2 regions of the Frankia sp. Allo2 genome follow, and region 1 is predicted to be linked to the other one. Evidence: riboswitches for the same ligand, from Rfam matches in the RefSeq annotation. Region 1 holds a riboswitch; the other holds the start of a gene.
What was found. A riboswitch is a leader RNA that binds a small molecule or an ion and turns the genes downstream of it on or off. The one in region 1 is predicted to bind thiamine pyrophosphate.

Region 1 (3,998 bases):
CCGCCGTCGCGAGCCGTGACGCCCAGGGGCTGGTCATGACCCGACCCCCGGGCCGGGGATGGCGGTGATGTCGGCGCGCCGGGGCCGGCCCCAATAGGGCTCGACCAGGTCTCCGGGCGCGCAGCCGAGGATGTCGCAGAGCGCGGCGAGTGTGGCCAGCGACAGCCGCTCCGGGATGCCGGTCACCAACCGGTAGACCTGCTCGCGGGAGAGCCGGACACCCCGCTCGGCGAGCAGCGGGACCAGCGCCGTCGTCGCGAACAGCCCACGCTCGGCCATCAGCTTCCGCAGATGCCAGTGGTAGCCGACCTGCGCGCTTCAGTCGGTGGCCAACAGCCCATTCAGTCGCGACAGCGTGGGTTCGTCCGGCACGGTGGAGCTGCCGCCCGCCCAGGCGCCGATGCGCGGCCGCAGCCACTCCCGGAGCTCGACCGCGGCGACGGCGATGCGGTCGAGCTCCTCGGATCCGAACCGGGCAGGCAGCGCCTCTCGTTCGGCCGTGCCGACAAGCCCCGTGAGCTGGAGCCAGCGCAGGTAGCTCCAGCCATCGGCGATCAACTCGATCGGGCCGTCCGCCGAGAAGGCGAGGCTGTTGACGAAGTCCAGCACCGGATGATCGCCCAACCCGATCAGCACGTCCGGGTTCATCGGAGACCTCCCCTCGAGCCGATCACCCAAATAACCACTCCACTTCCTCTTGAGAGGTTACTCCCTCGTCAAAGTAATCGTCTTAGATATCTTTTTTAGATAGCTTTTATGGACCACCGGGGCCGCTGCGCCCGCTGAGCCCCCTGCGCCCGACGGGGCCCGCCGCTGACCGGCGGAAGCCCGTCGGGACGGTCGGTCAGGAGTTGGCCACGTCGGTCAGGAGTTGGCCACGGCGGTCAGGAGTTGGCCACGGCGGTCAGGAGTTGGCCACCGGAAGGTAGATCCGATTGCCGGCGGCGTTGAACTCGGCGGCCTTCTCGCGCAGGCCGGCGGTGACCGCCTCGTCGCCGGCCGGGTCCGCGCCATGCCCGGCCGGGTCCAGCCCGTCCCCGCCCGCGTGTGCCCGCACCTGGTGGGAAATCTTCATCGAGCAGAAGTGCGGGCCGCACATCGAACAGAAGTGCGCCGACTTCGCGGCCGGGGCCGGCAGCGTCTCGTCGTGGAACGCGCGTGCGGTGTCGGGGTCGAGCGCGAGGTGGAACTGGTCGGCCCAGCGGAATTCGAACCGGGCGTCCGACAGGGCGTCATCCCAGGCCTGCGCGCCGGGATGCCCCTTAGCGAGGTCGGCGGCGTGCGCGGCGATCTTGTAGGCGATAACGCCGGCCTTGACGTCGTCCCGGTCGGGCAGGCCGAGATGCTCCTTCGGGGTGACGTAACAGAGCATGGCGGTACCGGCCCATCCGATCATCGCCGCCCCGATCGCGGAGGTGATGTGGTCGTAGCCGGGGGCGATGTCGGTGGTCAGCGGCCCGAGGGTGTAGAACGGCGCGTCGTGGCACAGCTCCCGCTGCAGCTGCACGTTCTCCTCGATCTTGTTCATGGGCACGTGCCCGGGTCCCTCGATCATCACCTGGACGTCGTGCTCCCACGCCACCTGCGTCAACTCGCCCAGGGTGGCGAGCTCGGCGAGCTGGGCCTCATCGTTCGCGTCCGCGATGGACCCGGGCCGCAGGCCGTCGCCCAGAGAGAACGTGACGTCGTACGCGGCGAAGATCTCGCACAGCTCGGCGAAGTGGGTGTAGAGGAAGTTCTCCTCGTGATGGGCCAGGCACCAGGAGGCCAGGATCGAGCCGCCGCGCGAGACGATCCCGGTCCTGCGCCGCGCGGTCAGCGGCACGTAGCGCAGCAGCACCCCCGCGTGGACCGTCATGTAGTCCACACCCTGCTCGCACTGCTCGATCACGGTGTCCCGGTAGACCTCCCAGGACAGCTTCTCCGGCCGGCCACCGACCTTCTCCAACGCCTGGTAGATCGGCACGGTCCCGACCGGCACCGGCGCGTTACGGATGATCCACTCACGGGTCAGGGCGATGTCCGACCCGGTCGAGAGGTCCATCACGGTGTCCGCGCCCCAGCGGGTCGCCCACACCATCTTCTCGACCTCCTCCTCGATCGAGGAGGTAACGGCCGAGTTGCCGAGGTTCGCATTGATCTTCACGAGAAACGCACGGCCGATCGCCATCGGCTCGGACTCGGGATGGTTCACGTTCGCCGGCAGCACGGCCCGCCCCGCGGCGATCTCCGCCCGCACCGTCTCGACGGGAAGACCCTCCCGCAGGGCGACGAACTCCATCTCCCGAGTGATCTGACCGCGGCGGGCGTAGCCCAGCTGGGTTATGGAAGGCCGTCCCGGCACCGCCCGACGGGGCACTCGCACCCGCCCGTCGAGATCCGTCCCGCCGAGACCGAGCGGCCCAGAACCGGGCGTCCCAGAACCGGGCGTCCCAGAACCGGGCGTCCCAGAACCGAGCGTCCCAGGACCCGATGTCCCGGTCCCGGGAACGGTCCGCCGCTCATCCGGCGCGGTGTCGCCACGCTGGGCGATCCAGCTGTCCCGCGTCGCCGGCAGACCCCGGCGCACATCGATCGTCACCCCCGGATCGGTATATGGACCGGAGGTGTCGTACACCACGACGGTGTCACCCGTGGTCAGCACGATCTCCCGCATCGGCACCCGCAGATCGGGATCCGCTCCGACCAGCCAGGTCTTGCGGCTGCCCGTCAGCGGACCCGTCGAGACCGCCGTCATCCCCGCGGCCGAGACGGACGACGAGGAGGACGAGGACGAGACGGACGGGGAGGATGCGGCGGACGACAAGGATGAGGTGGACGGGGACGAGGTGACGGCCTTCGAGGTGGACGAGGACGAACGGTCGGTACGCGACACCATGTAAGACTCCCTACGCCGGCATTACCCGGACAGGTTCCTGCGGTCGGCGGCCCCAGCCGCCCTCTCAGCCCCTTGGCGGAGCTCCCGCGATCAACTTCGACGCTTGTCGACAGTAAGACACCGCCGGCCCGCTCGCCACCCCTTCCGGTTCATCCGACGCATGCCCTACACCATCGGGCGACGTGAAGAGCCCTGTTCCGCCGGACCCCGGTTTCTCTGCGTGGCGGGGAACGCCGGACCAGCTCAGCGGTCCGGGGCCGCCGCCGGCCCGGAACTCCCGCCCAGGTAGGCCGTCTCGATGAGCTCGGGATGCGCGATGAGATCCGCCGCGCTCGCCGACAGCGCGATCCGGCCCCGGTCGAGAACGTAGCCACGGTCGGCCACCTGCAACGCGAGCGAGACGAACTGCTCGACCAGCAGCACGCCGGTCGACGTCTCGAGGGCGATCGTGCGCAGCAGGGCGAGCAGCTGCGGCGCAATCCCGGGTGCCAGGCCGAACGACAGCTCGTCCACCAGCAGCAGACGCGGTCTGCGCACCAGAGCGACGGCCAACGCGAGCCGTTGCCGCTCGCCCCCGGACAGTTCTCCGGCCGACCGGTCGAGCAGGCCGCGCAGCACCGGGAACCAGTCCAACACCCGCCCGATCTCGCCGGATGAGCGCCGGCCGGCCGCCAGGCGCAGGTTCTCGCGGACGGTCAACCGCCCGAGTGATCCTCGTCCCTGCGGTACGACCGCCATCCCCCGGCGGGCGAGTGTGCTCGGCGCGGCCCGGCGCGACCGGTCATCGAGGACCTTGACCCGTCCCCTCGACGGCGTCAGCAGCCCCGCCGCCGTGCGGATCAGCGTCGTCTTGCCCGCGCCGTTCGCTCCGAGCAGCGCCACGATCTCCCCGGCACCGACGGTGAGCGACACGTCCCGGAGCACCGGAACTCCGTCGTATCCGCTCGTGACCCGGTCGAGTACGAGCAGATCGCCCCCGCCTCGGCCGGGGGCCGGCGCCGGGGTGGAGGCGGGCACGGAGTCGAGAGCAGGCACGGAGTCGAGAGCAGGCACGGAGTCGAGAGCAGGCACGGAGTCGAGAGCAGACACGGAGTCGAGAGCAGACACGGAGTCGAGAGCA
Region 2 (4,416 bases), on a different contig from region 1:
TCCTTCCACACCGGCTCGTACCCGGCTTCGGCGAGCATCGCGGCGATCTGTGCCGGCGAACGCTCGTCGGAGATCGAGAACTGTTCCTGGGCCGTGCCGGGCGTGGTGTAGCCGCCGGGTTCGGTGGAGGAGCCGGCGCTCATGGTGGTCACGGCGATGCGGACGAGCCCGTCGCGCAGCACCGCCGGCTCCCGGGTCGACAGCGACAGCGCGAGGTCCGGCTCGAACAGGCGCAGGGCCGCGTACGCCTGGACGAACTCCGCGTCGTCAACGACGACGACCGGCGGGAACCCGCTGGCACTCGGCTTGATGCGCGGCAGCGCGATCGAGACCTCGGTCCGCCAGTAGCGACGGGAGAGAAAGGAGGCGTGCGCGGCCAGCGCGAGCACGTCAGCGCGCCAGTCCGGGGCGAGCCCGAGCAGCGCGCCGATCCCGAGCCGGCGCACCCCGGCCCGCGCGGCCCGTTCGAACGAGGACAGCCGCCGGTCGTAGTCACGCTTCCAGCCGGCGACGTGCACCTCGGCGTAGCGGGCCCGGTCGTAGGTCTCCTGGTAATGGACGACTCCCTCCAACCCGGCACGCACCAGCCGGGCATAGGTGTCGTCCGACCAGGTCTGGGTCTCGATGCTGATCGAGGGGAACATCGGCCGTAGCCGCTCGACCACCGCGACGAGGTAGTCGGCCGATACCTCGACGCGATGCTCGCCGGAGACGAGCAGCAGATGACGGAACCCCCGGTCGACCAGCAGGCGTCCCTCCGCCACCACCTCCTCAAGGTCCAGCGTGCGGCGCACCACCGGCAGGCCCTTGGCGAAGCCGCAGTAGGTGCAGGACGACAGGCAGGCGTTCGACACGTACATCGGGGCGAACAGCCGGACCGCCCGACCGAACCGGAGCAGGGTCGCCTCCCGGGCGGCAATCGCCAGCTCCTCCAACCGGGCGGTGGCCGCGGGTGAGAGCAGGATCGCCAGCTCCGCGAGACCGATCCGGGGGGTGGCCGACCCACCGGATCCGGGCCGAACCCGCCGCAGCACCGTGTCCACCTCGGCGGACGTGGCCCGCCGCGACATCGCGGACAGCCCGGCCAGGTCGTGACCGGCAAGTTCGCGCGCGAACTCCCCTGGCGGGGCGCTCACCTGGACGCCTCGCCCACCACCGCAGCCGGGGACGTCGCCCGGGACACCGAGGGCACGGGCGACGCCGGTGACGGGTGGGACGCCGGTGACGGGTGGGCGCCGAGGAACCCGGTGAGCGGGGAGGAGGCGGACGCCACCGTGGCCGGGCCGGCAGCCCCTCGGCCGGCCAGGAAACCCAACCGGCCGGCGGCGGTGGCGAGCGCGAAGGCCCGCGCCATGCGCGCCGGATCGGCGGCCACCGCGATAGCGGTGTTGACCAGCACCGCGGCCGCGCCGATCTCCATCGCCTCGGCCGCGTCCGAGGGCACCCCGAGCCCGGCGTCCACGACCACCGGCACCCCGGCGCTCGCCACGATTGCCTCGATCGCGTCCCGGGTGCGCAGCCCGCGGTTCGAGCCGATCCAGCTGCCCAGCGGCATCACGGTGGCGCAGCCGACCTCCTCCAGCCGGCGGGCCAGCACCGGGTCGGCCGAACAGTAGGGCAGGACCGTGAAGCCGTCGGCCACCATGAGCTCGGCGGCGCGCAGGGTCTCCAGCGGATCCGGCGCCAGGGTGCGCGGATCCGGGGTGACCTCCAGCTTGACCAGACCGGTGCCCGTCGCCGCCCGCCCGAGGCGGGCCAGCCGCAGCGCCTCGGCCGCGTCCACCGCGCCCGAGGTGTTGGGCAGCAGGGTCATCGACGGCGGGATGAAGTCGAGAACGTCGCCGTCACCGATCCGGCCGATGTCGACCCGGCGCAGCGCCACGGTGACGATGGTGGCACCGGATGCGACGAGGCTGTCCCGCATCACCCGGTGACTCGCGAACTTCCCGGTGCCGATCAGCAGCCGGCTGCCGTAGGCCCGCCCGGCGATGACGAGATCGTCCGCCCCCGCGGCACCGGGTCCGGCCTCACCACCACCCCCGCCGCCGACGGCGGAACCTTCACCGGCGAGGCCATCGGGACAGGAACCGTCGGGGGGAGAATCGCCGGGACGGGAACCGGCAGGACGTAGGGGGTGCTGCGACACGATCTTTCATCCTCCCCACGCGCGCATGACCGCGATCGGGTATACGGGTCGCCGACGGGATACTGGCCAGCCTCTCAGCCCACGTCCGTGGGCTCCCCGGAGCAATCGACAGTGTAACCGCTGCTTCCTGGCCGCGGCTTCGGGTGTCCCGCCGCGACGCCGATCTGCGACGCCGATCTGCGACACTGATCCACGCCCGTCGACGATCATCGCGGCCTTGAGAACCGATTCAATGTGGGCACCCGGGTTTCACCCGGTGGACACCATGCTGCGCGACGAGGTACTTCTCGCTCGAACGACGTATCCGGGTTAACCTCGCGGGGCTCGGTAGCGGCATCCTTCGACAACGATCGTAAACTCTCCCTCGTGGATGCCACCGTGGCCGACCCCGTCGTAGGTCGGCTTCTCGACGGCCGCTACACGGCGCAGGAACGGCTCGCCGTCGGCGGGATGGCGACGGTGTACGTCGCGCACGACAACCGGCTGGACCGGCTCGTCGCCCTCAAGGTCATGCATCCCACTCTCAATCACGACCCGGAGTTCGTCACCCGTTTCCATCGCGAGGCCAAGGCCGTGGCACGGCTCAACACCCCGCGCGTCGTCTCCATCCTCGACCAGGGTTCCGACCACATCCCCGTCGGTCTGGTCAACTACCTGGTGATGGAGCTGGTGCGCGGCCGGTCGCTGCGCCAGCACCTGGGCGCCCGGGGTCGGCTCCCGGTCACCGAGGCCATCGAGATCATCGAGCCCGTGATCGAGGCCCTCGCCGCCGCGCATGCCGCCGGCATCATCCACCGCGACATCAAGCCCGAGAACATCCTGCTCGGTGACGACGGCCAGGTGAAGGTCGCGGACTTCGGCCTCGCCCGTCCGGTGAGCCAGCCCACCCAGGCACTCACCGGCGGCGTGGTGATGGGCACTGTCGGGTACCTCGCCCCCGAGCAGGTCACCCACGGCGTCGCCGACACCCGCAGCGACGTCTACGCCGCCGGTGTGGTGCTCTTCGAATCCCTGACCGGGCAGCTCCCGCACAGCGGCGCCACCCCGATGTCGGTGGCCTACCAGTCGGTCCACGGCGACGTGCCGGCGCCGTCCACCATGATCGAGGGCATTCCCGCCGAGCTGGACGGTCTTGTTCTCCGGGCCACCGCCCGCGACCCGGCGCGCCGGCCGGTCGATGGTGCGGCCCTGCTGGCGGAGCTGCGGCGCATCGAGCCGTTCCTGCCCCCGCAGGACGCCTACCCGAGCGGGTTCACCGGCGAGATCGAACGGATCGGGTTGGCCGAGCGGCCTTCAGGGGCCCGGGAGCCCGGGTACCCCCAGGAGCCCGGGTACCCCCAGGAGCCCGGGTACCCCCAGGAGCCCGGGTACACCCAGCCGTTCCAGGCCGAGGACTACGACGACTCCCGGGGCGCCGGGCCGGGGGCCGCCGCGGAGCGCGCGTTCGCCGGTGCCGGGCCGGGCCAGCCAGGCACCGGCGCGCTCTATCGATCCGCCTCCCCGCCCTCGCCGACCGCCACGGCCTATCTCGGGGGCGGTGGCGGGCGCGGGCGGCGACGGGCCGCCGCATCGCCACGCTCCCGAGGGCTCATCCCGGTCGTCGTCGGTGGCATGGCCGTCCTGGTCCTGCTGCTCGGGATCCTCGCGTTCCGTTCCCTGTCCGGCGGAGGGACCGAGGTCCCGCTGCTGACGAACCTGAGCAGATCCGACGCCGAGAAAATGCTGCGCGACGCCGGCTTCCAGTTCACCTACCTCGACCCGGTCGCCAGCGCCACGGTACCGGTCGGCCACGTCGCCCAGCAGGATCCCCGGGACGGATCGAAGGTCGACAAGGGCGCGCTCATCACCCTGCGGCTGAGCTCCGGCCCCGCGACGGTGCGCGTGCCGGACCTGGCGAACCTCACCGAGACCCAGGCCAAGGCCCGGCTGGCCGAAGTGGACCTGACCCTCGGCGGCCTGAGCCCACAGTCCAGTGACACGGTGCCGGCGGGCCATGTGATCGGTACGAACCCCGGGGCCGGCACCGCGCTCAAGCCGAAGGACCAGGTCGTCGTGATCACTTCGACGGGCCCCGCGACGAAGCCGGTGCCGGCCGACATCATCGGCAAGTCGTTCGAGGAGGCCAAGGCCGAGCTCGTCGGCCTGAACATCGGCCTCGTGGTGCAGCGCACCGACGCCGTGAACGACGCCGTGCAGCCCGGTGAGGTCTTCGGGGTCTCTCCCGACGTGGGGCAGCCGATCTCACCCGGCGGCACCGTCACCCTCACCGT

Region 2: it holds a riboswitch for thiamine pyrophosphate, as region 1 does, so the genes downstream of both, ALLO2_RS10680 (thiazole synthase) here and thiC (phosphomethylpyrimidine synthase ThiC) in region 1, are expected to answer to the same signal.

Annotation. Positions count from the first base shown of each region.
Region 1 covers NZ_JPHT01000030.1:51,405-55,402, reverse strand. The annotation lists gene ALLO2_RS17745 (helix-turn-helix transcriptional regulator) at 34-291, opposite strand; gene ALLO2_RS17740 (ABATE domain-containing protein) at 319-648, opposite strand; gene thiC (phosphomethylpyrimidine synthase ThiC) at 905-2,737, opposite strand; gene ALLO2_RS25855 (hypothetical protein) at 2,634-2,882, shown strand; TPP riboswitch at 2,869-2,976, opposite strand; gene ALLO2_RS17730 (ATP-binding cassette domain-containing protein) at 3,122-3,998, opposite strand, start outside.
Region 2 covers NZ_JPHT01000012.1:29,211-33,626, forward strand. The annotation lists gene thiH (2-iminoacetate synthase ThiH) at 1-1,136, opposite strand, end outside; gene ALLO2_RS10680 (thiazole synthase) at 1,133-2,146, opposite strand; TPP riboswitch at 2,142-2,255, opposite strand; gene ALLO2_RS10685 (Stk1 family PASTA domain-containing Ser/Thr kinase) at 2,513-4,416, shown strand, end outside.